2 regions of the Virgibacillus saliphilus genome follow, and region 1 is predicted to be linked to the other one. Evidence: riboswitches for the same ligand, from Rfam matches in the RefSeq annotation. Region 1 holds a riboswitch; the other holds the start of a gene.
What was found. A riboswitch is a leader RNA that binds a small molecule or an ion and turns the genes downstream of it on or off. The one in region 1 is predicted to bind lysine.
Positions count from the first base shown of each region.

Region 1 (15,382 bases):
GGTTTTTCGGAGACCTCTATTTATAAATTTGCACCAGCTTTCCAGGAGATGCACCGTCGTATGGCGTAACGCATGGTGGTGATAATGCTGGAAGGTTGGTGCTGTTACTGGATATTAGTTTTCTGATTAGCCGCATTATTTTCAGGGTGCGGTTTGCTTTTTTGTGTTAAAATAAAGTTTAACGGTTCGATTACTCCTGTTGTTTGTTCTATATTACGAAATATCTCTGTATGATTTTAAAGATAAAAAATCGAAAATTTTTAAAATGACTCGCTTTTGTTATTTTGAAATAGATGTTAGCCTGTGTAGCATTGCTCCATTAATCAGTAAATGAGGAAAGGGAAGTGATCATTTTGAACAAACAGCAAGTGGTGGAAACAGCACGGAAATATGGCTTAAAAGTAAAAGAGGATTCGATCTCATTTAACGAGTCTGGTTTAGATTTTCTAGTCGCTTATGCAAAAGACGATAAGGGAACAGAATGGGTGCTGAGACTTCCTAGACGGGACGATGTAATGCCCAGGGCAGTTGTTGAGAAGAAAGCATTGGATTTCATCCATAAATATGTCCCTTTTCAAGTCCCGGTTTGGTCTATTTATGAGGATCATCTTATTGCTTATAAAAAATTAACAGGCATACCAGCCGGCACGATCGATCCAGAGATGCATAACTATGTGTGGAAGATGAATCATGAAAATGTGCCTGAATCATTTCATCAGACACTAGCCAAAGCTTTGGCCTCGCTGCACACCCTTCCGAGAGCAGAGGCTCATAAAGCTGGTCTTTCTGTTCAGACAGCAGAGGGAGCAAGATTATTAATGATTGAGCGTATGGAAAAGGTTAAAGCGAAGTTTGGTGTAGGCGAATCTCTGTGGAACCGTTGGATGTTATGGGTGAATAATAAGGAATTGTGGCCTCTGAGAACAGGTCTGACTCATGGGGATATTCATGCAGGCCATACGTTGATTGATAAAGATACGAACGTAACTGGTCTAATCGACTGGACTGAAGCAAAAGTAACAGATGTATCAAATGATTTCGTTTTCCAATACCAAGCATTCGGCGAAACAGCTTTAGAGAAACTGATTAGCTATTATCGGCAAGCAGGGGGGATCTACTGGCCTGCCATGAAAGAACATATCATTGAGCTTAGTGCGGCATACCCGGTTGCTGTTGCTGAGTTTGCGATAGCCTCAGGGTTGGAAGCGTATGAACAGATGGCGAGAGAAGCGCTGAGGTGAATGCATACTACTGTTATGTGTGAAAATTCAGTGATTTAAATGTTGCGAACGGAGCATAAGAGCAAAATAATTGCCTGGTCTTTTTGAAAGGGATACTTATAGAGAATACATGCTTTACACTTCTTGTTAAGGATTAGAGACTTTTGAACACGATTTGATTTTCTTTATACATTGTTTAATCAACGTTAAGCTGGAAATGTCCATCGAATAATTGTTAAAAAGAAGCTGGGCTAAACGTGTTTTTAACAAATAACTTCCAAATATACATTGCTTCGGAAATGGTCGTTTTTTAGTTAAACACGTTTGTTTTGTCCCAGCTTCTTTACATTACTGATTTTCATGCATACGCTTCTGGAATTGGCACTAACAAAGTCCGCCGCCGAGGCTTCAAAAGGCCAGGTTCCTTTCCCCCTGGATAAGAAAAAAATATGCAGCTATTGATTCAAAGATGTATTACAATCGTTCCGTTTATATGCGCTTACCATTTACCGCTGTTTCGAATATTCTCCCAGTCTATGAATAACTTGACATGTGCATCTAATCCCATCGAAAAAGTTGTCTACTCCAATATTTTCATTTGGAGAATGATTACCTTCATCAAAGTTTGCGTAGGGAACGATAACAGATGGCAAACCTAATATTTTCGTCCATACATAATCTGGAAGACTTCCGCCAAGACTTGGTTGTAGAACTGGATTTTGATTGAAGGATTCACCTACTGCTTTTGTAACGACATTGACAATCTCCTGGTCAGCTGGCGTTCTAGAAGGTTGCATATCTCCAAGATGGTTCACTTCAATATCAGGTGCATACTTTTGCACATGATCACAAAATTTCTTGTAGATATCATCTGGGTCTTGATCGACAACAAGGCGCATATCCATTTTTAATGTAGCCTGTGCGGGAATAATCGTTTTTGACCCCTCACCGCCGTATCCGCTTGTAAATCCGGCAATATTAAATGTCGGTTCCATCGTTAAATTATGATAATATTCTTCTGTATTCATGTTTAATTGTTCATAGCCGATTTTTTCAGCCACTTGCTCTCTATCAAAAGGTAACCCTTTTATAATCTCTTTTTCATTCTCCGTTGGTTCACGGATATTATCATAAAATCCTTCGATTAATACTCGTCCGTTTTCATCGCGCATCGTTCTTAGCAAATCAATCAATTTCCATGCGGGATTCGGAACAATATTTCCTTTATTGCCCGAATGGTTTTCCCATTTAGCCCCTTTTGCAGTCAATTCCACATATAACATTCCTCTTACGCCGAGTAAAACGAACGGTGCACCACTGTCATGCATCGGGCCATCCGAGGTATATACAAGATCCGCATTTAAAAGATCTTTGTTTTTCTCAACGAATGAAGAAAGATTGGCGCTGGCACTTTCTTCTTCACCTTCAAATACCATTTTTACATTAATTGGTAATTCGCCGTACGTGTCTAAATAAGTTTTAATTGCTAAAATCTGTGCCATCAATTGACCTTTATTATCACCGGCACCGCGACAAAAAATTTTCCCGTCACGAATGGTTGGCTCAAATGGTGGAGATAACCACTCATCAAGCGGATCCGGCGGTTGAACATCATAATGTCCATAAATTAATAAGGTAAAAGCTTCAGGATCTTTTATGACTTCCCCGTAGACCACCGGGTGCCCGTCTGTTTCAATCAGGCGGGTATTAATGCCTATATCTTCCATCATGTTTTTTAATAAGCTTGAACATTCTCTGACACCGATGTTTTGAGCACTGATGCTTTTTTGTCGCAACAATGTGAATAATTGCTGCAAATATTGGTCTTTGCGCTGTGTAATCAAATTTGATATTTCAGGTGAAAACATTGTATTTCCTTCTTTCCGTATCAGCAATAATTGTTTCCCATTCATTATTATAGAGCTTGTGCATGATTCTATATCAATGGTGCTGGTTTAAAGTGTTCCCATAAGTATTGTTGCAATAATAATTGAAGCTGTTGTTACTGTGGTGAAACCACCGACAAGCATTGGTGTTAAAATCTCATCGAGAATGGCTTGTTGTTCTTTTTCGTTCCTACCAGCACTACGGCTTACTTCTTCTGCCAGGATGTAGTCTGCTGGAAATCCAAACATAGCTGTAAGTGCTACCGGAACCCCTAAAAACGGGTCCCATTTCAATAGTTTTGAAGCAAGGAATCCCCCAGCAAAAATACCGATTGCTCCTAGGGCAAGAATTACGAGAACGGTCGGAAGATAATCGACAAACATATCAACCGTAATATCGTTCATTGCTGATATAATGACAAAAAGGAGCCCAACCATAGAAATGCCAAATGTGTTTGCACGCTGCATCATTTTGGTCTGATAAAAACCAACATAGGTTCCAGCAACTCCAAGAATCAATGCCCAAAGACTGTAGTGAATGGTTGTTAGACTTTCAAGCCAAACGGCAAGTGCTCCACCAATAAATAATTGGAATAATAAGATAATGTTTGTTTGGTATTTTTCTGGAATCCAGCCCTTTTTATTTTCTGTTGCTGTATCATTCTTCGCTTTATCGGAAAAAGTGAATGTGCCTGCATCGATCGAAGCCTGAAGCTTATTGGCGTAACGACGCAAAAAATTACTGGCAACCGGCATACCTAACAATTTTTGGCAACCATATACGAGTGCCGGAACCGTCACCATGGCTGCTAATCCTACCTCTTCAAGCTTTTCAAACGTAATAAGGGTTGCAACAAGGCCACCTGATAGCGGCCCCGCACCAGAAACAGCCGCTTCATAGCCGAAAAGCGGAGTAGCTACAAGAATGATGAGAATAGTCGAACAAATCATGCCGAAAAGGGCAATGAGTATCGCTTTTCCCTGGCTTTTTATCAATCGAAAAGGCACCATTGTTCCCATATGGACAACGAGCGGTGCCACCATCACATTACCGAAGGCTGCGAGATTGGATTGATCAATAAGATCTTTTGGAAAAACGCCTGTCCAGATCAAAATTAAATAGCCGAACAAAGCAACAAGAAGCATTGGAATTCTTGCTCTTGATATAATTGATAACAATTCTCCTACTGCCAATAATGCAATCAGCAACATAGCTGCAAATACGGGTTCATTTAACATTTTGTTTCCCTCATTTCCCCATCGTAGTTGTTGTGTCTATTGGTGTTTCAGCCTATATGCCTAAGGCTACACGTATTTACACTTATGTTGTATTTATGTATAAATTTCAGTTTATTCGTTTATAAAAGTATTGTCAACACACTTTTATCATTTTTCAAACAGTAGTGCGTTGTGAATTAATGATAAGATGAGTTTCAACCGGCATATTTGAGTACAAGGGGAGAGTTGGCTATGTGTCATGGTGGACTAGCCGTATTTGTAATGCAGAGCTTTAATTGTCTATTTTTATAAATAAATAGTCTTACGTTGAGGGCTATTTTGTTTTTTAAACAAAGTAAAATGTTTCTGAATAGGAATTATAAATAATCAATGCTAATATAGGGTAGGAAGTATATGAAAGATGGAAGGGTTGACTATTGGTTTTTATCATATGTATTTTGATCGGCGTACTGACTGCCTTTTTAGGCAGTTTAATGGGGCTTGGTGGAGGAATGATCCTCATACCCAGTTTATTATTTTTTAGTAGTATAATGGATTCCTTTGCGTGGGCAACACCCCAAACTATTGTAGGTATCTCGCTGGTGACCATGATTTTTACAGGATTATCATCAACGATTGCTTATCATAAAATAGGGCGGTTAGATTATAAAACCGGTTTGTTATTTTTATCAGGTAGTATTCCAGGTAGTATATTGGGATCTTGGTTAAATCAATTTTTTAATACGGATAATTTTTTACTCTATTTCGGTTTGGTTATGATTCTGATGTCCTTCTTGTTTTTTGTAAAACCGAAGCCAAGGGAACAATCTGTTGCGATTAAGGGACAAATGAAAAGAGAATTTCATGTGAATGGCGTAACTTCCATATACAGTGTCTCTATCTGGCTTGCTTTCTTCATATCGTTATTTGTTGGTACATTATCAGGGTTATTTGGAATTGGTGGCGGAGCAATTATGGTGCCTGCTATGATATTACTATTTGGAATACCAATACATATTGCGACAGGGATTTCCATGTTTATGATTCTATTTGTAAGTATTATAGGTGCCAGTACACATATTGCGCTTGGTCACATTGCCTGGGAATATGTTTTCCTTTTTATTCCTGGTGCATGGATTGGGGCTAAACTTGGTGTGATTGTAAATCAAAAACTGACAGGACAGGCGCTTGTATGGATATTACGTATTTTATTGATTTTTATCGGAGTACGAATGATTTTTCAAGGTCTAGGTTGAGGAGCATGACATATGCAGGAGAAACTCTATTTCTATTATACCAATGATTTACATAGTAATTTTGACCAGTGGCCGCGTGTTGCTAGCTTTTTAAAAGAGGCAAAGGCAAGTAGGGCAGAAACAAATGAATCCTGCTGGTTAATTGATATTGGGGATCATGTTGATCGTGTTCATCCAATTGCAGAAGCCTTTATGGGAAGGGCGAATGTCGCTTTAATGAATGATGTTGGCTATGATTTAGTAACGCTCGGCAATAATGAAGGAATTACATTAGGACATGATGAGCTTTTTCATTTATATGATGATGCTACATTCCAAGTGGTATGTGCAAATTTACACAGTATGAATAATGATGAACCTGACTGGCTTCAGCCAACGGTAAACATCCATTCCGTTGGTGGAGTGAAAGTAGGCGTGATTGGGTTAACAGCCCCGTTTAATGCTTTTTATGAGTTGCTTAACTGGCATGTAGCTCCTCCATATAAAACACTGGAAAAGTATGTGAATCAGCTCAAACAGACAACAGATATTATTATTTTGTTGTCCCATTTAGGGCTTAACGAGGATCAGGAGATTGCTCGCAGGTTTAAAGCCATTGATGTCATTATTGGTGGACATACCCATCATTTGTTGCGCACCGGAGAACACATCAATAATACGGTGATAACAGCTGCTGGTAAGCACTGCGCCTTTGTCGGAGAGGTTATGTTAACATGGGATCATACGCGTCAAGAACTTGTTAAAAAGGAAGCATATACGACAGACATTACCCATATTGCCAAAGATATGCAAACCGAGCAAAATTTATACGAACTTGAGGAACGTGCAGACGAGATTTTAGAGAAGAAGATTGTTCACATTACATCTCCGATAGAAATAAGATGGTTTACGGATACGAGAATTATGCAGGAACTCACAAATACGGTGAAAGACTGGACGAAAGCGGATTGTGCTATGTTAAATTCAGGATTGCTATTGGATCAACTTCCTGCAGGTGATGTTACGTACAAGGATATTCATCGTATTTGTCCACATCCCATCAATCCAGTGGTCGTTGAGCTTACAGGAGATGAATTACTGGAGGTGATTCGCGCGGCCTTCACAAAGGATTTCATGGAATTGAAGTTAAAAGGGTTTGGCTTCCGCGGCGAAGTTCTTGGACGAATGTTATTCGCCGGGTTACAGGTGGAAACGGATATGCGTGAGACTGGGGAAGAGTATGTTCGAGACGTGACGTTTCAAGGTTATCCGTTGGAATCCGACCATATCTACTCGGTTGCAACCGCAGATACATTCACCTTTGGGCGTTTGCTGCCTGAGATAGCTAAATCGGAAACAAAGCGCTATTTTTTACCTGAATTTTTGCGTGATTTATTGGCTGATACGTTGCGAGATAAGTTTGGAGATGAATCGTGACACTTTGGGTTACCTGTGCATACACTTATAGTGTTATCACGAAGGAGGCATCTCATTTAAATGATTACAGTAAATCCGTTAGAAGTAGAGGGGATTATTTTTACAGCTGTCCGGGTAGAACTGCCGAAGACAAATTTATTAATGATTTCGAATGATGTAGGGTATATTATGTGTGCGGCCTTGGATGTGGATTTCTTTAATGAAAATGAAAAATTGAGAAAGCGTGAGGTGATCGCTGGTCGAGCGGAAGGTGTACGTACCATTGACGAATTACTAAATGCTCCACTGGCAAAAATTACAGATGCTTCAAAAGAGATATATGGATGGGAAGAAGGCATGACGGGGAAGGATGCTTTGGTTAAAATATCATAGATAGATGGTGCCTCTCTGGTTGTGGGAGGCATTTTTGCTTAAAAAATATTTTAAATTCTAACCCTTTAAAAACAAGCATAAGTTTGTTTTAAGGGGGTTTTTATGTTGAGGCATCGGATGGGATTTCGTAAAAATAGAACACCACCTCCAGGTAAAAATTTACTTGTTATTACAATGATTGTCTTCGTTTTCGTTGTAAGCTTGAGCATATGGTTTATTAATAGGGGAATTACACCAGCATTAATGGAAATAGCAGATACAAAAACAGAAGAATTTGCAACACGTGCTATCAATTCTGCTGTTCGATTTTCGGAGGATTATGATTTTGAGGAAGTTGCCGAAATTAACACGGATAATGAAGGAAACGTAACAATATATGGCTGGAACTCCAACGTTATAAATGAAATAAACCGGGTATCAACGGATCGTGTGGAAGAATTTTTTTACAGGATGAATAGAGGAGAGCCACTTACGTTTGACAATCCACTGGAAGAACCACTTGATGAAGATGAAGAATCTACCTATGTTGAACTGGATCCAACTGTAGTAGATATTCCCATCGGGCAAGCGACCGGTAATACCATTCTTGCCAATTTAGGTCCGACAGTTCCCGTTAATCTTGATCTTGTGGGAAGTGTTAGAACCGATGTCATTCATGAAATAGAGCCATTCGGTATTAATGGTGCGTTGGTTAATCTTTATTTAATGGTCGAAGCAGACGTGCAAATTGTTATCCCTTTTATAACCGAGGTGAAAGAGGTAAGTACAAGAATTCATATCGACTCGGGGACTATTATTGGAGATGTTCCGGAATTCTATGGAGGAGATGGTGATGGCCCGTCGATCGCGGTACCAAAAGATGAATTGCAGGATGAATAAAAGTTTAGTATAATATAATTACAAATTTCATAATGAACCTCAGATCGGTGAGGTAGAGGTGCAAATAATAGAAGTAGTCAACAGGAGAATGACAACTGTGATTGTTGACGAAAGGATTGTTTGCCGAAGCATAATAAGCGTCAATCTTATTATTGCTGGTATATCTTTGAATAAGGGATGTACTGTCATGTTTGAATATCATCTGCATGGAGAACTATCGATCGAAATGGAGGATAACGTATATTGCAGGACAATGGTAGGTTATTTTCTATCATTGTCTTTTTTATGGCTTTTTTTAAGAAGCACAATGCTCTGCGTGACTTTATCTCCATGCATAATCATAAAAATTATTGGAGGTAAGCGTAATGGAAGGGACTATTTATTCAATTATTCCGCCTGTTGTTATGCTCGTTCTTGTTTTGTTAACGAGAAAAGTATTAATTTCATTAGGTCTAGGGATTCTGATTGGCGCATTATTTATTCATCATTTTGCGATCGGAAGCAGCCTAAAAGAAATAGGTGTGGTGTTTTATGAAATATTTGTCTTGGATGGAGCATGGAACACGGGAAATATCTTACTTATTAGTTTCCTGTTATTACTCGGTATTATGACGGCCTTCCTGCAAGCATCGGGGGGAAGTAGAGCGTTTGGTGAATGGATGGTCAAGCATGTGAAGACGAGAACCGGAGCTCAGATTGTAACTCCAATTCTTGGTTTGATAATTTTTATAGATGATTATTTTAACAGTCTGGCTGTCGGTCAAATTGCTAGACCATTAACAGATCGTCATAAGATTTCTAGGGCGAAACTTGCGTATTTTATTGATTCAACGTCGGCTCCGGTAACTGTACTTTCACCAATTTCAAGCTGGGGTGCTTATATTATTGGTATTCTTGGAGGTCTATTTGCCGTTAATGGTGTTACAGATATTCAACCAATAACTGCATTTATTCAAATGATTCCCTTAAATTTGTACGCGCTGGCTGCTATTCTCCTTGTTTTTTTGGTAGCTTATTTTAAAATGGATATCGGAGCAATGCGATCACATGAGGAGCGAGCTGTTGAAAAAGGAGAGCTCCTTGATCCTAAGCAGCATCATGTACCTGGTGATTTAGGGAATACGTTAGACTCGCATAAAGGGGGGAAAGTATACCATTTATTAGTACCTATTGGTGTGCTTATTGCAGCAACGGTTGTGTCCATGCTCATAACAGGAGCAAATGCGAGCGAAGGCGATGTTACAATACTAACTATGTTTGCTAATACAGATGTGAATCTATCCTTATTCAGCGGTGGGTTAATAGCCGTATTAACTTCTTTCGTATTTCACTTCCAGCAACAGAAACCCAGAGCACATATAATTAAAATATGTAGCGAAGGTATAAAAACAATGTTGCCGGCAATTTATATATTAGTATTGGCATGGATGATCGGTTCTATTATCGGGACCCTGGAGACTGGGGAGTATTTAGCGCAGTTGGTTAGTGACGCTTCAATCAGTGCGTCTATGCTGCCATTCCTGTTTTTCATCATTGCGGGGGTTATGGCAGTTGCTACAGGGACCTCTTGGGGAACATTTGGGATTATGTTACCAATTGCTGCTGAAGTAACGGTTATTGCGGATATCCATATGCTTCTTCCCACATTAGCTGCAGTATTGGCTGGCTCTGTATTCGGTGATCACTGTACCCCAATTTCTGATACAACGATTCTCTCGTCAACCGGAGCAGGTGCGAATCATATTGATCATGTTGTAACCCAAGTACCATATGCTATTATAGCCGCAGTCGCTGCAAGTGTTGGTTATCTGATTATCGGTTTCACTAATCAAATATTATTAGCCCTGCTCGTTACATTCTTTGTCATTATTGGTGTAGGCATATTCGTTGGTTTTATAACGAAATCAAAAGTGAAGAAGGCGTAGTACTGCATTACCCTTAGAATTTGATGTTACTTCTTAACCTTTTCTAACGTACAAGAGAAGAAAAAAGCTTCTACCGTGTGGGTAGAGGCTTCTTCATTCGTTTATCATTCGTTCCCATCTCTTCAAGAAAGGATAAGGGTCAAATGACCATTCACGATCTCCGTTATCTTGATACATCCCATAATGCAGATGTGGAGGGAATTTTCCGGAAGTTCCGGGTGGACCATAACCGGTAGAACCAACGCTTCCTAGTTCATCTCCAGGCTGTACGACTTGGCCTACTTCTAAGTCATCGCTATATCCGCTCATATGCGCGTAATAATGGTAGACGTTAAAAATATCACGTATGCCGATGCGCCAGCCGCCGTATAAATTCCATCCCATCATTTCAACAACTCCATAGGTTGTAGATTTTACCGGCGTTCCGTAGTCAGCGAATATATCCGTTCCTTCATGGATCCGTAAACCGCCAAATCCGCGCTTGTCTCCCCATGTGCTATTGTAGCTGTAATTATATTGGGTGGAAACAGGAAAGTCTCGGTCGGTTAAGTTGATTTCTTGAAACTGTCTAAATACTTTGGAAGTGTTCATAATGGTTTGTACGGTGAGATCTCGTTTGTAGTAATTCCACAGTGCGATCTTTATATCGTCTTCTACCTGTCCGTATTCAAGCAGGATATTAGCCATCGTGTACAATACATCTTCCGCGTTTTCCGGGTCCGCTTTACCATCGCCATTTCCGTCTTTCCCTTTCCCGCTAAAAAATTCAATGATCCGTTCATCTTTTATCATCGAACTATTTCCAATTCCAAACCAAATTTCTGGTGGGATATCTATGGAAATGACCTGTTCATCATCGGGGTCTTCCTTGATGTTTCGTTCAAAATTATCAATGGCTGCCAAGTAATACCATGGAATTTGTGTTAATGCTTCTGTTTTTTTAAAAAGTGCCATCCGCTTATCATAAATATCTTCATCCGCATAGACAGTCCCGGCGTACGTGAAAATAGTCGTTATTAGAATTAAACCGATGAGCATTTGTTTGTAGAACAATATATTTCACCCCCTGTTCGGTCCGCCTATTGGTTTATTCATTTCCTTGTGGTGATTTTTTCATTTCTTCAATAATGCGATCAATGGTGTTATCGTAATTCCGGTTTTCAGTGGTTGAATTCGACAGACTTTCTATATCTTCCATTAATACTTCGTTTTCTGAAACATATATTTCAAAAAATCTCGGCATGATTGACATTGCTGTTTTCTTCGCAATGTCCGCTGCGGTAGCACCATCCATATCTTGCTCTTTTTCATAAGCAATGAGAACTTCTCCATCTGTAACAAGCGTTGCTACTTCCTCAAAGCCATCGTTTCGTAAAATAACACGTGTAATCATATTGGCCATTTCGTTACGGTCTATGGTTATATTACGGTTTCCTTCCTGGTCATTATCTACTTGATCATTCGTATAACGAACGTAGCCCAGCTTTTCGTCTAATTCTTCATCTACAGGTGCTTGTTGCTGTTCTCTAGTTGGATTTAAAGGTTCAGCATCATTTGGATCATCTCCGGCATTGTCGGTACTTCCGCAGCCAGTTAATGCAAAAAGTGCAATTAGAACAATTGGTATAAAAAGTTTCGGATACATTATGTCCCTCCTCCAGGTAGATTGGTTAATTTTCCTTCATAGTGTCTGTACAGATACGCTAATTCATGCATGAAATTATTTCTAGTCGCCCGCATGTGAATTATGATAAACTATAGATAGCTTAAACGAGGTGAGTAGCTTTGATTGAATTGCACGGAAATCATTACGAAATTATGGAGAACATAAAAAAGGGATTTGAAGAAGAGGCTTTTAAAGAGCGTTATTCAGATATCTTGTCCAAATACGACTATATTGTAGGTGATTGGGGTTACGAACAATTGAGGCTTAAGGGCTTTTATGATGATTACAATAAAAAAGCACCTGCTGATATGAAAATAGCTGCCCTGGACGATTATTTGTATGAGTACTGTAACTTCGGCTGTGCCTATTTTGTTTTAAAAAAGGTGGATAAATAGAAGGGGCAGTAGTTCTGATTAGGAACTACTACTCACTCTCTTTGGGGTTGCCCGGCTCATCGTGGATAGGATGTGCACCCGGGGTTTGTCTGGGGAGGTCGTTATGCAATTTCTTGTCAGGAAAGACAAAGGCACTATCGCGCTTTTGCCCTTCTTTCCATGGAGTTGATTTACTTTCGACTTGTTCATCTTTATTAACAGCTGATCCAAATGCACCTTCCGGATATTCTTCCGGTATTAACACGTTTCTCATACTGTCTACATTGGAAAAATCAGAGTAATCTTTTTTGGGCTTTTTTTTCATGGGATCATCCTTTCTATGCTTATTTTTCACCAAAAGAGATAAATATATGTTTTGTTTTTTTACTCGTTCATTCCATGTTTATTGACATGATGTAATTCATATAATCATATTTGTGCATTGTGAAATGGATAGATGTAGTCAAGCTTGGTAAAGGAATAGTTCAGCCAATGCATGAATATTCATATAAATCATTACCGTACAAGAAGAAGGGAGTGTAAGTTTGAAATGAATAGAAGTTTGATGTAGAAACAAGACCCATACATTGGAATTAATTAAGAAAACTGAAAAGGGGATATTAGAAAATGAAGAAATTGCTTTTACCTATAGGATTCGTATTGATAGGTCTTTTTACAGCATGTAGCTCTGCAGAAGGAGACGAACTGGTCGATTACCAAAATGGTTATGTTGAAAACGTGGTGAACAAGACTGAAGAGGTTGATCAAAAGTTTCAGGAATCATTAGAAGCTCAAACTATGGAAGAAATGATAGAGATGCAAGAAAATGAAGTTATGCCAATGGTTAGTGAAATAGGAGAATACATAGACGATCAGGAACCGGAAACAGATGATGTGAAGGAATATCATGATATGAGGGCAGAAGAAATGAGTATATGGGAAGAGGCTTTTGATTTGAGATTCGAAGCATTAGAAAAAATGGCAAATAATGAGAGTGACCAAGAGGTAGATGAACTTATTGCACAATCAGACGAGAAACTTGATGAGTCCGATGAAATAGGAATGGAAGTAGAACAGAAACTGGGAGAACTGGTAGAAGAATATAACTTGGAATTTGAGGAGGAGTAGTGAAACTGGATCAAATTCGAATGAGGGCAGTCGACAAGTAAGCGTGTCGTGCTACACCAAAACGATAGTACCATAGTAAACAGGTAATGAGCGGAGAAACGGTCGTCAAGAAGCATTCATGACGACCGTTTTATAAATCATATAATGTATTGCTTCGTTTTTATTTCACTAACCATATCAGGTTTCTTCTATTATCTATTCATAATATGGTATGCTAAAGAGGTAGTAATAATGATCGGAGGTTTACCAATGTATTTTGTTGATCGAAGTAAAATGGAGCAAAAGCTTGTATATATGGATGAAATAATACAGGAAATAAACAAGCATACCTATGATTCTTTCCTGGAAAAATTAAGTTTGGAAAGAATGGTTCATGTTTTCATTGAATCTACACTTGATGTAGGGAATATGATGATTGATGGATTTATTATGCGTGATCCGGGTGGATATGAAGATATCATTACTATTTTAATCGATGAGAAGGTGCTACCGAAGGATGAGGAGGAGGCCTACAAGGCGATGATTCGACTGCGCAAAATGATTGTACATGACTACATGAGCATCGATCATAACAAATTAAAAGAAACGATGATTGGAAATCAAACTATTTTTGAAATGTATAGCACCCATATAAGAACATATGTAGATAATGAACTAGGAGTTGCGAACGCATTTACAAATGGCAGTTGAGGTTGGGACAAAACAAACGTGTTTCATTAAAAAGACGAACATTATCAAGCTTAGCGTAGGAAATATGCGGAGACTCCAGCGGGAGAAAAGGCATAGGTGAGACACCGAAGTGCGATAGCAATCTTTTTTGCGAGGAGTGCTGCTCCTCGAAGTCGCTTGCAACACGACGAGCACAAGGGGCTCACCAGCCGCCCTAAGGTGCGCGAAGTATATTTCCGAAGCGATGTATGTTCGGATTTTATTTGTTAAAAATACTTTTGTCCCAGCCTCATTGTATAAGTGCAACTAAGGCTTTTGCGTAAGGAGCATGCATTCCAAAGCATAAGGGTTTCTAAAACTGCACAGAACGCTTTCATAAGAATCCCTTTAAGCCTAGTTTTCTAAAGTCGCAGTGAAATGAGGGTATAAGGTGAAACGATATAAAGGTTATTTGATTGATTTGGATGGAACAATGTATCAAGGGACTGATCCTATTGAAGGAGCTGCTGATTTTGTCGATGCTTTGCATGATGATGGTATTCCCTATTTATTTTTAACTAATAATTCGTCGAAAACGCAAGAAGATGTTTCGGATAAGCTAAATGCGATGGGCATTAGGTCGACCCCTGACAATGTGGTTACGACAAGTTTGGCAACAGCCACGTATATTAAACAGAAAAAAGCGAATGCACGGGTATATGTCATTGGGGAAGAGGGTATTCATCAAGCGTTGCAGGAACAAGGTCTTACCATTACGGAGGAGGATTGTGATTTTGTTGTCGTTGGCATTGATCGACATGTCACTTATGAAAAATTTGCAAAGGCCTGCTTAGCTATTCGAAATGGCGCTACATTTATTTCTACAAACAGCGATGTTTCTATTCCGACAGAGCGTGGGCTTTTGCCGGGAAATGGTGCACTGACCTCTGTGATTACGGTGAGTACAGGAAGGACGCCGATTTTTATCGGAAAGCCGGAAGCAGTCATCATGGAACAGGCATTGCAGATATTAAACCTCCCAAGGCGAGATACCTTAATGGTTGGGGATAATTATCATACGGATATTCTTGCCGGGATTCATGCAGGTATTGATACACTAATGGTTTTTACCGGGGTAACGCCCTATGAAGAACTTCCTCATTTGGAAAAAAAGCCGACCTATCATGTGCAGCGTCTAATGGAATGGACTGAAAATATATAGGAAGAGCTCGGGGAAGCTCTTCCTACTTGTTTCTAATCATCGATATCCTCATCATCGACATTACTATGAGCGAGTCTGCTTGAAGCTGATGCTGCTATAGCTCCTACAATATCATCCAGAAACGTATGAACCTCACCTGTCGATTTATCATTTAGCTTTTTTAATATTCCTG
Region 1 is NZ_JAGYHC010000001.1:2,719,246-2,734,627, reverse strand. It holds gene KFZ56_RS13285 (macrolide 2'-phosphotransferase) at 348-1,241, shown strand; gene KFZ56_RS13280 (M20/M25/M40 family metallo-hydrolase) at 1,727-3,088, opposite strand; gene KFZ56_RS13275 (hypothetical protein) at 3,176-4,345, opposite strand; gene KFZ56_RS13270 (sulfite exporter TauE/SafE family protein) at 4,762-5,580, shown strand; gene KFZ56_RS13265 (bifunctional metallophosphatase/5'-nucleotidase) at 5,593-6,996, shown strand; gene KFZ56_RS13260 (YunC family protein) at 7,057-7,368, shown strand; gene yunB (sporulation protein YunB) at 7,471-8,247, shown strand; lysine riboswitch at 8,293-8,472, shown strand; gene KFZ56_RS13250 (Na+/H+ antiporter NhaC family protein) at 8,613-10,172, shown strand; gene KFZ56_RS13245 (M23 family metallopeptidase) at 10,266-11,210, opposite strand; gene KFZ56_RS13240 (YhcN/YlaJ family sporulation lipoprotein) at 11,260-11,817, opposite strand; gene KFZ56_RS13235 (YutD family protein) at 11,958-12,233, shown strand; gene KFZ56_RS13230 (hypothetical protein) at 12,262-12,537, opposite strand; gene KFZ56_RS13225 (hypothetical protein) at 12,840-13,340, shown strand; gene KFZ56_RS13220 (DUF86 domain-containing protein) at 13,590-14,030, shown strand; gene nucF (5' nucleotidase NucF) at 14,440-15,210, shown strand; gene KFZ56_RS13210 (phosphatidylglycerophosphatase A family protein) at 15,243-15,382, opposite strand, start outside.

Region 2 (15,382 bases), 1.1 Mb from region 1:
TCATGATGCAGCGGATGTGGGTTGTGGAGGTGGTATCTATGCAAGAGCTCTAGCTGATATGGGAATTGCTGCTATTACCGGTATTGATTCTTCTAAGGTGATGATTGAGGAGGCCAAAAAGCGGTCCAGTGATTACAAGCAAATAGACTTTCAAGTTGGCAGTGCATATGATACAAAGCTACCAAACCGTTCGGTTGATTTTCTATTGGAGCGTGCACTCATTCATCATTTGGAAGATCTATCTTCATGTTTTACAGAGGCATTTCGGATATTAAAACATCGGGGATCCATCCTTATCCAAGATAGAACCCCTTCTGATTGCCTATTAGAAGGAAGTCATGAGCACATTAGAGGATACTTCTTTTCCAAATTTCCGCATTTTGTTACACTTGAAATGAAAAGAAGATATACAAGTGACATTGTTGTAAAAGCGTTAAAGGCGGCTGGATTCACAGCCATTCAGCAAGCAACATTATGGGAGACTAGAAAAAAGTATCCCTCCAAAGACGGATTACTAGCAGACATACGTGCAAGACAAGGGCGGTCTATCCTGCATGAATTAACCGATAAGGAAATAGAACAACTCATTCATTTTATGGACGTTAAGCTGAATAAAAACGGCCCTATCGTTGATAAAGACCGCTGGACGATATGGATGGCTACAAAGTGCTAGAAATGGCTCACTGACATTCGCAAGAAATGCTAACCAGCTTATCCATCTGCTATTTCACTTTTGCAACCCCTAACGCTAGATGTTCCCACAAAATTTTTTCCACTAATTCCATCCACTCTTCCTTACAATCAATAATCAGAATGACCTCCGGATGTTTCCCTTTTAACATTCTTTTTCGCTTTTTAAAAACGTTTTCGGTAAACAGTCTGATGACAACACCTATAATAAATCCCAAAAATGCAAATAGTAGCCCCCACACTATTGGACCCCACGCCATTTTGAAGCCAATACTTGTCCCAACAACCGCAAAGGCCGTAGCAAGTGCAGTCCCTATATCAATCAGTGACGTACCATCGGAAGTATCCAAGCTATCAAACAACCTGCGCGCTTCCACTCGATTATCAAGAGGAACTGCATAAATACTTTCTCTTTTAATCCCCCTTTTTTCCAGTGTGGAAATAGCCATCTCTAAAAAAATATCGTTATCAAATATGGAATATAACTGCATGCTTATCACTTCACTTTTCTCCCTTTTAGAAGTTGAAAATCAGGGTGTTGATAATGTTGCTTTAAAAACCGTCGTTGTTCTTTTTCAAACAGTTTATTATTCTCCACGGTATTTACATACGCATCATACATAGAAAAGCCATATATAGAAGGCAACATGATCAAATATTCACCTTGTAAGACAGCGGTTGCTTGTGCCACCTCTCCTACTAACAAAAGCTGAATAGCTTCGAGCGCATGGGAGAAGTAAAAAAAGAGAACAGCCCAGAAGATAACAAAGAAAGCTGTCGCAATTCGATGGATATAGAGTTGGCCCAAACCTGGTACAACAGCCGACCAAAATGCTGCCATAACAGGGCTTCTCTTATCCAAATAATTAATTTCCAATGCCCCATGCTAAATATATTGAAGCGATGTTCCTCATGCTCGGTCAATACATAGACTTTATTCATATCTACAGTTGTTCGATGACTATCCCAAATTCCAAAAAAGTACACGGGCAAATAGACTAAAAGCCACCTGGTATCCAGGACATTAGTAGCCATATCAAAATTACCCTGAAATGTATATATAATTGCTGAATTAACATTTGCCTGCACATTAACAATCACCTCCCAAATAAATAAGACAAAGCCCCGAATATATTTCGATAAAAGTAAGTGACCAAATCCGGGAAAAGCTGCGCTCCACCATGCAATAACAGAGGGGCTTCTTAAATGAATCTGTGTGGTACCAAGCACACTGACATGTGCGATGTAACGTCTAGCAGTATTGTCCGGTACATAATTATCCATTTAAAAAACCTCCTTTTTCTACTTTTGCTAGTTTTTCCTTTTTAGAAGATTTTTATACTTGTAATCTACCTTGTGAACGAAAGGTAATAGAATCCAGGGAAATGAAAGAAATAAATCCTTTTTAACTATTAAATTCCTTGGATCTCGTAGGGATTGCCTCCCGTTTTGATGATGCGCCTTCCCGTTTTGAGAACGCTCTCTCCCACTTTGATGGGCTGCTCTCCCGATTTTTCATTCTTTCTCCCGTTCAAGAGATTTCTTGCTTGATGTTGCATCCCGCTTGAAAGCATGGATACGGCCGATTACCCTATTTGACAATGATAGTATTTTTTATGACAATTATCATTGTCAAATTGATCATTATCGTGTACAATACCATTATTCATTTAAAAAATGGCAGGTGATCTAGTTTGAAAAGCCGCTTAAAGGAACTTCGTGCACGTGAAGGTTATAATCAAACACAGCTCGCGAGACACGCAAGAATATCCAGGCAGACCATAAGCTTAATCGAACGTGGGGAGTATATGCCCTCCCTATTAATTGCCGTGCGTATTGCGCGTATTTTTAAGGAGCCTGTTGAAAATGTATTTAGCTTTGAGGAGGAGGAGTTGTAAATGAATTTAATCGTACGATTTATCGCAGCGGGATTCGTTGGATTTGTTTCTTATTATGTGTTGATGAATTTTTCAGAGCTTCATTATGCCGGGGAGATTGCTGTCATTAGCCTCATGGCTATCTCCATTATCTTAATCGTTAGGAGTATTTTCCGGTTTCGAAAGGTTAAATCATTAAACAGCCAGCACTTTACAGGTGATGAAGAAGATGAAGTGGAAAACAAAAAGTATAAGCTATTTTCTGATTATGCTCTGTGTGCCAATGTCAGTTTCGTTCTTTCTATACTAGCACTTAGCTTAAGTCTTCTTGCAACCCAAAACGTAATCATGACAGTAGGATCCATTATTGTACTTCTCATCACGATTGTCTTAAACCGGTACATGACGCATATCATGCAACACGTGTATTCCGATCGTAACATGGCACCAACCGCTTCCCATGCAGATTACCCTGAATCGGTACTCGATATTGCAGATAATGGAGAAAAGCATGTCATTCTGGATGGACTGTTTCAATCACAAGGATTATTGAACGTTACACTCATCCTTGCTATTGTACTATCGACCGTCTACTCCATTAATTCTGACAACGCAGAGATTTTTTCGATTATCCTTATGGCCGTTGTATTGCTGGTAGTTAATGTGAAATATCAGCTGGTGATTCGTAATAGATAACAAAACGTGTAGCTCATAACCAGATTCCCTCTACTTAAAAGCAAAAATGGGGATTAAAAATGAGGCTGTCGCCAAAGTGAAGACAGGGGTGACAGCCTCGTTTGATATTTTTAATTACGGTGTTGAATGAGGTCGATGGTACCTAGTACAACATGTGCTAATCCAAAGCCAAATAGGGTATTGGCAATCATTTGATTGGAACTACGTTTTTGCTTTAATCCATAGCCTGTAGCTGTTACAACCGAACCTAACGCAGTTGGTATCATTCCTTCACGAATATTCATCGTCATATCCCTCCCGAATGTTTTAAACATCTCTTAATTATTCGCTCGCAATTTACAACGATACAATTGGAAGAGCCTTAATCCTTTTTATTTGTAAAATTTCGATCCTGTTCCGGGAAGTTTCCAGAAAGATCGTTATGATTCAGATCGGTTTCATCACTAAATTCTGTACCATAACTTAAATTTCTAGGTTCATTTTCATGATCATTGCCATGATCCGCTTCATCCATTGGCTCAAAAAATAATGTCAGGCAGTACAAAGCACTGATTCCAACAAGGGTGTACACTACTCTGGCCAATGCAGCATCTTGTCCACCAAAAAGTGATGCTACTAAATCCCATTGAAACAATCCAATTAGTCCCCAATTCACACCACCGATTATTAATAATACTAACGCAATACGTTGAACGGTTCGCACATTTTCACCTCCTATTCCTTTCGCATTTATAGAATGAATGGCATCTGTTACGCGCATTCTTGCTTCCATTTTTCTGCTCTTTCGCAAAAAATGCGGAGCATGCACTTATTATTTGAGATACAGCTCTTTTCATACAATTTTTCGTTATAACCTTGGAAGTGGGTTAGAAACTTTATGGGGCATTTATACATATACTATCCGGTAAATGGGAGGTTATCGGATGGGGAACTTTGCACTTGAGATGCTCCAGCTCTACTTTATTGCGATACTGGGATTTACGGTAAGGAAAACCAATATACTTCAAGAAGAAGGAAATGATGTGCTGACACAGCTTATCTTATATATAACATTACCTGCTCTCATTTTATTTTCCTTGGATATATCATTTTCCTTTGAATTGTTGAGGGATTTTGGATGGTTGTTGTTGATGTCCGCCTATATCCTTCTATTATCCATTTTTTTAGCTATGTGGATGCGGAAGCGATCACAACTTCCAAAAGGCAAAAAGCATGTTTATGAAGGGCTTATTATTTTTGGCAACCAAGGGTATATTGGCTATGCCGTCATTTTTGTTATTTTTGGAGAGCAAGGAATCGTTTATTTAACGATGTTTAATATCATATATTTCATTCTCATCTGGACCTATGGGATTTACTTATTTACCAGAAATACAGTTGCCATGGAGTGGAAAAAGATCTTCCTGAATCCGGGAGTGCTTTCTACATCAATTGGATTAATTGTTTTAGTTCTCCCCATAAGCTGGCCAGCTATGATTGCAAATACCCTGGAGAGTGTTGGAAAAATGACAATTCCGCTTTCTATGATTTTAATTGGCAGTTTAATCGCGAATGTACACTATAAAAACATCCCTTTTTTATTAAAAAATAGATATTTATGGAAATCCGCCGTGGCGAAGTTAGTCATCATACCGTTATTCCTGCTTCCTTTTGCTATTTCCTCTGTATCATTGACACTAGTTGCGGTTGCTTTCCTTGCTGCTGGTATGCCATCAGCTCCAACAATGTCGCTTTATGCGCAGAAATACGGAGGAGATACCATTTTTGCTTCCTTGGGCGTATTAATATCCAGCCTGTTATGTGCTCTGACTATTCCATTGCTTTATTTGATTTTGCATTTCTTATACTGATTTGGGGTGTTCCTTGTAAACTGCAGCACTCGCTCTCCCGTTTTATCGATTGCGCCTCCCGTTTGAAGGGATCGCTCTCCCGATTCACCGATTGCGCCTCCCGTTTGAAAGGGAGTGAGTCCCGTTTTGACGAAGTACTCTCCCGATTTCCATATTTCTCTCCCGATATTGAATGTAAACAGCCTGATACCGATGGAATATCGGTATCAGGCTGTCGCACTTGCAGTTCCCTTTTCTTTTACGCTGCAACCGTATCTTTTTCTTTTTGACCTTTTGTTTGATTTGTCATGTGACTCTTCAAGAAAGGAATTACCCATCTATCCAGGCCATATCTACCTGCATTATAACCTGCAATCAATAGGAATACAGTGATGACCACCATTTGTGCGTTTGTGCTTACGGTACCACTGAATAGGAAAGCGAAATTCATGGTGATGCCCATTAGTGCTGCAAAATTAGTGAATATACCCAGAATTAGTGCGATACCTACCAGTAATTCGCCCCACATAACTAGGTATGTGAAAAGTTCTGCATTCGGCAGTGCTACTGTTTCCAGAAATGTTCCCCACCATGCTTGAACCGTTGCACCTTCACCAGTTGAATTGGCAATGGCACCTTGAATAAATCCACTAGCATCAAACTCTCCCCCAACAATTTTCCCGTATCCGCCTGTCATCCATTGGTATCCGATATAAATCCGTAAAAAAGCTAAAATCCCAGCCATAACTTTATTATTGCGAATAAAATTCATGATCATCATTTCCATCTCCTTTTACATTTTATTCAATGTTTCACAATATATTGTGTGGTTTGTTTCTTTATTACAATTATATTGTAACATGACACCGCCATCATAAAAGTAAATATGTTCACTATTTCACATTTTGTTAATAAAGTTATGGCAAAAAAGTGAACATCGAATATAGCCCCCCCATCCATTATCATTCTGAGCAATTTGTAAAATAGCCTTGACTTCCAGCAAAAGTGTTTTATACTGTTTATATACACATACACAGTATTACAGTTTGAAGGGAGGATGTATCATGCAAGACTGGAGGCAAGCGTATTGGCTAGCTACATTTGAATGGAAAACTTCCTTAAAGACATTCATCGGGCTTTTTCTATTCTATGCTTTCATGACACTATTTTTCTTACCGTCATTTAGTGCTTATTTAGAAAATGATTTTGCGGGATTTGATCTTTTTTTTATGATCCTGTTTGCCCTTGCCCCCGCCTGGTTAAGAACGAAAGAATTTAAATACCAGAAAATCAGTGGAGAAATATGGGCATCGCCTGCTTTAATCATGTTCGCACAATTACCTGTTTCCAAAAATATAATCATCAAAAACAGATTCATCGTTTATGCTGCCTATTCCGTTCCTTATAGTCTTTTAATGCTTATTGCACTATATATTGTAAACCCTGAGTTTCAAGTTATGATGTCACCACTCTCGCACGTTGCCTTTATAATCATTTGGATTGCGTTCGGCATCTACGCAGGTTTCATCATGCCTGCAAGTGATGCGGGGGATAAAGTGAACACGAAAATTATGACATTTTATACCATCGGTCTGATCATAGGGGGATTGATGCTCCTTACCTTTTTTCACCTGCTTTTCGGCAATGGTCCTGTTTATTTAACCATCATTGCAGCCCGACATTGGCCATTATTATCATCCATCATTTCGATTGTACTTGTGTTCCTTGGATTTCATTACTGGCAGCGTTATATGAATAAGCAAATGGATAAATTAGATTATCTCTAATGGAGCATTTCAGAACAAAGGCGGAAGCGCCCGGTTAGCAACGTACAAACTGCGCTTAGCGCTGCGGGTGGTCAGGCGTGCTTAGCAAAGTGGCGAATTTAGTTGAAGCTCCTTTTCCGCAGGTGAGATTAGATGAACTTGACTTGTCGCCAATTAATGGCGAAAGTCAAAGTGAATCTTATGCTTGGAAAGCGAAAAGGAAACACGGTGAGCTGACAAGCGAACCGATGCCCGCTTATCGCAATGGAGGAATATGAAGTTTGGGACTGCGCTAACGCTCGTCCCACCAAAAAGACCTGCTAGTTGCTGGGCGCTGGAGCCGGATGAGGCTTATCTGGCTACTAAATTATCCACAATCCTGAAATTTTATAATTTCAAAGACACAAAAAAGGGGTGCATACCGTGGAGCTGCCAATTCGTCTTTCCAAGGATTCACGTGAACCAATTTATCATCAAATCGAAAACCAGTTGAAGGCATTGATTGCTGGCGGGCATCTTCCTGCAGATACCCCGCTGCCTTCCGTTCGAGCGCTTTCCAAGGACCTGGAAATCAGTGTGATCACCATTAGGCGCGCTTATCAAAACCTAGAATATCAGGGGTTTATTCGAACAACCCAAGGAAAAGGCACCTTTGTTGCAGAAATAGGCGACTCCCTAAAACAGCAAATGAAAATATCTTCCGTCTATGAAACTATCGAAAAGGCAGTGGAAACAGCGATTAATTATGATTACACCGTTGCGCAAATTGAAGAAATTTTCCACGAAGTATTAATGCGACATAAGAAAGGAGACTAAGCAATGGCTTCCGTTCTACACATGAAAGATGTAGAGAAACAGATAGATGATTTCCAACTGGGCCCGATTGATTTAAACCTTGAACCCGGCACGATCACCGCCTTAGTCGGCAACAACGGCTCCGGGAAAAGTACATTACTGAAGCTAATCATGCATCTGGCAATGTCGGATAAGGGCAATATCGAGATCTATGATACGTTTGTTTATGGGCAGGACGAAAGCTGGAAGGCTAACATTGCCTACCAGCCTCAGACTGTCATTGGCTGGGATGCCTATACAGCGAAAACGTTAAGAGATATCATTTCGCCATTGCATTCGAATTGGGACGATGCCTTATTCGATAAAATGATAAAACTTTTCGATATCCCATTAAATAAGCGATTCGGTAAATTATCACAGGGCGTCAAGCAGAAGCTGAGCTTGGCATTAACGATTCCAAGAAATACACCCATATTACTACTAGATGAACCAACATCTTTCATGGATATTCCATCTAAAAAGTATCTGATGGACATACTCGTAGACTGGATGGATGAGGGAGAGCGCGCCATTCTCATGGCAAGCCATCAATCTGCAGATATGATGAAACTTGTAGATTATTTATCCATCCTAAAGAGTGGAGAAATGATAGGAACTTTTGAAAAGGAAGCATTAACGGAAAGCTTTAAACGCTACTGGGTAACGAGTCCTCTGCCAACAGCACATATATCAGGCGAAGTTTCCCGGGAGAATCAGCAAATCATTTCGAATCAGCCTGCGGCAACGGAGCATTATTTCCTGGAAAATAATTTGGAATGGACGAACCGTACAGCGCTGGATTTGGAGGAAATTATTACGCTCCTGCTGGAACGAAAATAGGAAGAAAGGGGAAAAACGTGTGGAAACAATGCTATCCGTAGAAAAGTTAGGAAAGTCCTTTAAAGGCAAACAGGTTATCTCAAACATCTCCTTTGATGTACGAAAGGGGGAAATTATGGCAATCTTAGGCCCCAATGGTGCAGGAAAATCAACGACCATTCGAAGCATCATGGGGATCATGTACCCGGACGGGGGAACGATCAGCTTTCAAAATAATGCAGCACAGGAAATTCCGCGTCATAAAATCGGCTATTTACCGGAGGAACGCGGGCTGTACAAGAATGTAAAAGTCATGGATATCCTACTCTATTTAGCGGAACTCAAAGACTATCCGCTTGATAAGGCGAAAGAGCGTGCACTAGCTTATTTGAAAAAATTTGATTTGGAAGGAAAAGAGAAAGTTTCCGTGGAGGAACTGTCCAAAGGAATGGGGCAAAAAATTCAATTTATTGCATCGGTTATTCATGAGCCGGAACTGTTGATTTTGGATGAACCCTTTTCCGGACTTGACCCGGTCAGTCAGGAATTGTTCAAGACAGAGATTCAGAGCCTTGCAAATAAAGGTACAGCAATTCTTCTGTCCTCCCATCAAATGAACCTTGTTGAAGAAATGGCTGATAGATTATTTATGATGCATCAAGGACAAAAGGTGATCTATGGGACCATGGATAACGTGAAGACACAATATGCGAATTTCAAATGTACCATCCGCGGGGAAAATAAGCCCGTTGAACTTGAACGCATACCGCAAGTACAGCGGGTGGACCAACAGGAAGAAACATCGATTCTTTATTTGGAAAGCGATGTGCAACCATCTATTTGGCTGAAGCATTTGCCGGATCACATCGCCATCCAGGAATTAACGATCGATCGTATTTCGCTTCATGAAATATTTATCGATATCGCCACAGACGGAAATTTTGTAGAGGAAGCTGGTGAAGCATATGCGTAACACCATGAAGGTCGCTAAATGGGAAATTAAACGCAATATGAAGAGCAAATCCTATCTTATCGGGTTATTTTTAACACCTGCCATTTTCCTGTTTTTCTTTATGATGCCCTCAATTTTCGGTGGATCAGATGATGATGCAACCTCAACAACTGTTTTAGTAAATGATCAACTCGGTGTGTATGAGCAAATGGAACAAACCGTCGAACAATCCGGTTTCGATTGGGAGCTTGAGCAAACCGATGTGGAAGAGGCGAACATAAGGGAAGCGCTGGAAGACGAGGAAAACACGGCTTACGTATTTGTAGATGAGCATGCCTTGGAAGATGGCGTGGTACCGGTCTATACAAGCGAGGAAATGGATCAATTTTTTACCAATCAAGTACAGGTTTTAGAAGCACCCATTCAGGCAATAAAGCTGGAACAGTTAGGATTAAGCGATGAAGAAATGGCGGTCGTCTCCAGTGGTGTTGAATTTGATGAGACAACTGCAGGAGACATGGAGGCTAATGAAACCGAAGGAAGCGCAAAGTCCGATGGCATAGGAGATAATCCGATGGAGCGAATGGTTCCTGGCGCTTTTGCCTTGGCTATCATGCTTTCGATTGTTTTCACAGGTATGGCGATATTCCAAAGTGCTTCCCAAGAAAAGAAAGACAAAATTGCTGAAATCATTCTATCATCATTGACACCTGGAGAATTAATGCAAGGAAAAATTTTCGGCTACTTTGTGCTGGGACTTATTCAGGTGGCCGTATTGCTTGTATTTGTCCTACCGGTTCTCGTATGGCGATTAGATATCCCGATTCTAGAGTATTTATTTGTTCCGGAACTGCTCTTGTTAATGGCTATCGCTATTTTAGGCTATCTGTTGTTCGCATCTATTTTCGTTGGTGTCGGTGCAACCATGGCCGATATGTCAACAGCAGGAAACTTCCAGGGGATGGTTATGATGCTGCCATTCTTGCCGTTTATCTTTATCGGACCAGTATTCAATGATCCGAGCGGCTTTGTAGCACAACTCGGCACCTATATTCCCTTCACTTCCCCGGGCGTGTTACTCCTCCGCCTCTCACTAATGGAGGAATGGCCATGGATGGAGATCCTTATTGCTGTAGCTATTCTAGTTGTAAGTGTCTGGTTCTTTATGAAACTGGCGGGGAAAATATTTAAAACTGGAATTCTGATGTACGGGAAAAACGCGACACCGGGTGAGATTTGGAAGTGGATTCGGGCTTAAGCGTTAGGTATTGGCGGAGTGCCTTGTGGGGTACTTCGCTTTTTTGATGAAATAGAACGCGGAAATTATTTATACATATCCCATGTGGCGGATAACACCGAATCTGGGTAAATGCATAACATACTAAAGAGTCATCATTAACACAGAGGAGGAGTTTTTGTTATGTATCATTATTGGGGACCAACTGGATATCCCAACTGGCAACATCAAGGATATGGATATAGAGAAAATTGGAATCGCCAAATAAACATGATAGAGGGAATAAATATAGCCCTGCAGCAGGTTCCTGGGGAAGTGGTTAGTGCTGAATTGGATACAAAGAACAATACACAAATCTATGAAGTGGAAATTGTAACTCAACAAGGAGCGAAGTATGAAGTAGATGTAGATCGAAGTACAGGTAATATTCTCAGTATCGATCTTGACTAGCACCCAATATGAAAAAACCGCTGTAAGTCTATAGCGGTTTTTTCATTTGATTCCATACGGTTTTTATTTTCATGGGGAAAATCCCCTGTTAAAAACACCTTATTCCAATGGTTCTATTTCTGTGGAAGTTGAATCGGTAAGACTTTTATAAGCTATATAAACAGAAATGCTCGAACCGATGAAAAATAAGATGGAGCCGATAAAATCCAGTTCTTCCAAGGATAAGGATGATCCTACTGTTGTATTTTTAGGATTGTTTGCTCCCGTTCTTGGCATAGTCGACATGCTAACACCTCCAAATTTTATTCCTTCTTATTTAAAATATTCAATAACGAAATATATGATTATGTATTCGTCAAACGAAACGCATATTATCCAACTCATTTTTATGCTCGTTCTTCACCAATCTGCTTCACTGATAAACCAATGCGAAACGCGCCATGATTTTTTTCATGTAAATTGGTCAACCATGTAGCTCTGGCTTACAGGAGGATAGAAGAATTATTTTCATCATTCATGGAAGAAAAGCCGCCCTTTGGTGGACAGCTTTTTTCATCATTCAAAAAAATCCCTTGAACCAGACACAATAATCTGATAGTATATTACATAATTTCATACTATACCTTATCAGATCGGTGAGGTAGAGGCGCGGATGATAAAAGTAATCAATTGGAGTATGACATCGATGAAGATTGATGAAAGGATTATTCGCCGAAGCATAATAAGAGTCAATCTTATTATTGCTGGGATGTCTTTCAATAAAGGGCATACTGTCATGTGACGTGCATGGAGAACTGCTGATCGAGATGGAGGATAACATCTTTTGTAAAACAAGGATAGCTTATTTTCTATCGTTGTTTTTTATTTTAAACAACTATCATAACAATCCCCTCAGCTCAGGCTCTAGCTATATACGAAATAAAACAGGATCACATCAGTCCCTTCTCAGCATCGCTTCAGCCATTTCTACAAATGATCGATCCAGGCAATAACGAAGGAGAGAGCCATCATGAAAAAAATCTACACCAATGGAAATATTTATACATTTGACCAAACAAAACCAACTGTTCAATCTGTCGTGGTTGATCATGGCCGATTTATCGATATGGGAACAACAGGGGACATGCTGCTTCATTGGAATGGACCAGATAGCAAAGTAATCAATTTGGAGGGCAAAACCGTTACCCCTGGTTTGGTCGACAGTCATCTCCATCTTTCCCAGATTGCGCATACTTTTTTACATTTAGATTTGACAGGCGTCACTTCTAAACAGGAAATGTTAAAGCAAATTCAGTTAAGAGCAACCAAACTACAACCCGGAGAATGGCTTGTAGGAGGTGGCTGGGATGAAAATCTTTTTACCGATGGACCCGCCATACCCACCATTTGCGAACTGAACCATGTCGCTCCACATAATCCAGTATATTTATCCAGGATTTGCATGCATGCCTCGATAGTTAACACAAAGGCGTTAGAGATGATTAACTATCATCCAAATATGAGCCTCCCTGTAGGCGGTGAGATTGTTTTAAATGGACATACGAAAGAACCGACCGGGCTCGTGCTTGAATCGGCTTCTGAGCTATTTAATCAACAAATTCCCGAAAAATCCTACGAGGCGCTAAAGGGTGCGATGAGGCAGGCGATCCAATTCGCGCTGAAAAAGGGATTGACGAGTGTGCATTCGAACGACCCGCTTTATTTAGGGGGACTAGCGCAAACATATCAAATTTATGATGAATTATTGAATCAAGAAGAACTCGGCTTACGCGCAAATCTATTAATCAACCATGATTTTCTGGATGAGTTAAGAGATATGGGTATGTACGCAGGATACGGAAATGATACATTGCAAATCGGTGCTGTAAAATTATTTGCTGACGGTGCATTCGGAAGAAGAACTGCTCTTTTATCGAAAAGCTATGAAGATGACCCGGGAAACAATGGGGAAGCCATGTATGATCAGGAAGCAATGTTTAATATTGTCAAACGAGCTCGGGATTTGTCCATGCCGGTTGCTGTGCATACGATCGGTGATCAGGCTTTGGAAAACGTATTGAATATTTTGGATCAGTTTCCTTCTGCTTCCTACCGTGACAGACTGATTCATACACAGGTATTGAGACAAGATCTGATAAAGCGGCTGGCCCAACCTAGTCGAATCGCAGATATCCAGCCACGATTTTTGGCCTCCGACTTTCCGTGGGTTGAGGATCGACTTGGCAAAAGGCGAATCGAGCTTGCTTATGCATGGAAAACACTAATATCTGCGGGCGTCCAATGCGCAGGAGGCTCGGATTCGCCTGTAGAGCCTGTTGATCCATTGCTCGGCATTCATGCCGCTGTAACAAGGAAAGCACCTGGAGAAAACCATGCCGGTTGGAATCCGAAAGAAAAATTAACCATGCATGAAGCATTTCGCCTGTTCACGGAAATGGGTGCCTATCCGACCAATGAAGAAACGAAAAAAGGAACAATTTCTAGAGGAAAGTTAGCAGATATGACCGTTTATTCCATGGATCCATTCCAATTGGAAGATGCGGATAATTTATTACATACAACCATTGAAATGACCATTATCAGTGGAGAAATTAAATAGCCGTAAGAAAGGATATATCCTTTCTTACGGCTCAGAAAAATTCGACGACTAGAAAGGAGTACGGTCGATGGAAGCTCTATTGGAAAATGTATCCGCCTTTTTATGGGGATTGCCGCTAATCCTTACCATTGTTTTTGTTGGAATATTTTTTACCTTTCGAAGTAAATTTTTTCAATTCCTCTACTTGCCGCATATTTTAAAGGAAACATTTGGAAATCTCTTTAACAAAAAGGAAGCAGGTGCAGGGAAAGGGATCTTGTCCTCTTTTGAAGCAGTAAGTACTGCAATTGGCGGATCCGTTGGTGTGGCAAACATTGGTGGTGTCGCCACCGCAATTGCAGTTGGCGGTCCTGGCGCTGTATTCTGGATGTGGCTATGTGCGTTGGTCGGAATGATTATCAAAACAGCCGAGGTAACATTATCTGTTTACTACCGAAATACAGACGAAAACGGCGATCCATATGGTGGACCGACGTATTATATGGAAAAAGGGCTTGGTGAGGAGCGGAATTTTAAATACTGGATGATCCCTGCATTTATTTTCGGTATGGGTATCTTTTCCACTTTCTTTATTACGATGCAAAACTATACGATATCCGAGGCAATCAGTTCAACCTTTGATATCGGCATGATCCCTGCTTCGATTCTATTTATTATCTTTCTTTATTTCATTATTTACGGTGGCATCAAGCATATTGGAAAGGTAGCATCTAAATTAGTGCCTTTTATGGTTATGTTTTACATTCTTTGTGGCATCTACATCATTATCAGTAACGTTGGAGAGATCGGTGACGTTTTTTCCCTCATATTCACGAGTGCATTTGGAGGTACCGCCGCTGTTGGTGGTTTTACAGGAGCCGCAGTTGCGCAAGTGATTCAAATGGGAGTAGCCAGGTCGGTATATAGTAATGAGGCAGGATGGGGGACTTCTGCAATGGTCCATTCTACTGCTAAAGTCAACCATCCTGTAAAACAAGGAATATGGGGAGCCTTTGAGGTATTTGTAGACACGATTATTGTGTGTACCATTACGTCGTTTACAATCATCATTACCGGTGCATGGGCTTCTGGTTTGTCAGGAGCGGATTTGACGCTGTCTGCGTTTGAAATTGGGATAGGTGAGGCAGGGCGAATCATTATCACCCTATCCATTTTCTTATTTGGGTTAACCACCCTGAGCGGCTGGTTTCTCTATTATGAAATCCTACTTCGGCATTTACTTAAAAATAGAGAACATAAATTAAAAAATGGACTACTCGCCTTTTTCAAATGGTTTTATCCCATACCGGGAATGCTAATGGTCGTCTATGCTGCCAGCTTCGGAATCCCGGGCCAAACCGTCTGGTATTTTGCGGATATTACTTCTGCAATACCAACATTCATCAACGTCGTCGTGATCTTAATTCTAAGCAAAAAATTCTTTGAGCTTCTTAACGATTATAAAGCAAGATATCTCGGAGTTGGGCAAGTGGATCCTGACTTTGTATTATTTTATGAGGATAAGGAAAAGCAAGAAGCAAAAAAGAAATGGATGTGAGTGATAGAGAATGAAGGCCTGGCGAATGAAGCTGGGCTGCTGCCTTTTACGTTGGTACAGTTGGTTGGTACAGCTTTTAGAGTGCTCCATACCATA
Region 2 is NZ_JAGYHC010000001.1:3,772,047-3,787,428, forward strand. It holds gene KFZ56_RS17925 (class I SAM-dependent methyltransferase) at 1-673, shown strand, start outside; gene KFZ56_RS17930 (hypothetical protein) at 723-1,181, opposite strand; gene KFZ56_RS19925 (hypothetical protein) at 1,187-1,381, opposite strand; gene KFZ56_RS17935 (hypothetical protein) at 1,390-1,974, opposite strand; gene KFZ56_RS17940 (helix-turn-helix transcriptional regulator) at 2,385-2,588, shown strand; gene KFZ56_RS17945 (DUF3169 family protein) at 2,589-3,263, shown strand; gene KFZ56_RS17950 (asparagine synthase) at 3,374-3,547, opposite strand; gene KFZ56_RS17955 (DUF378 domain-containing protein) at 3,625-4,035, opposite strand; gene KFZ56_RS17960 (AEC family transporter) at 4,187-5,113, shown strand; gene KFZ56_RS17965 (DoxX family protein) at 5,352-5,870, opposite strand; gene KFZ56_RS17970 (DUF485 domain-containing protein) at 6,157-6,879, shown strand; gene KFZ56_RS17975 (hypothetical protein) at 6,957-7,136, shown strand; gene KFZ56_RS17980 (GntR family transcriptional regulator) at 7,282-7,674, shown strand; gene KFZ56_RS17985 (ATP-binding cassette domain-containing protein) at 7,678-8,532, shown strand; gene KFZ56_RS17990 (ABC transporter ATP-binding protein) at 8,552-9,484, shown strand; gene KFZ56_RS17995 (ABC transporter permease) at 9,477-10,721, shown strand; gene KFZ56_RS18000 (PepSY domain-containing protein) at 10,884-11,150, shown strand; gene KFZ56_RS18005 (hypothetical protein) at 11,250-11,435, opposite strand; lysine riboswitch at 11,784-11,955, shown strand; gene KFZ56_RS18010 (amidohydrolase) at 12,160-13,749, shown strand; gene KFZ56_RS18015 (alanine/glycine:cation symporter family protein) at 13,817-15,286, shown strand.
Region 2: it holds a riboswitch for lysine, as region 1 does, so the genes downstream of both, KFZ56_RS18010 (amidohydrolase) here and KFZ56_RS13250 (Na+/H+ antiporter NhaC family protein) in region 1, are expected to answer to the same signal.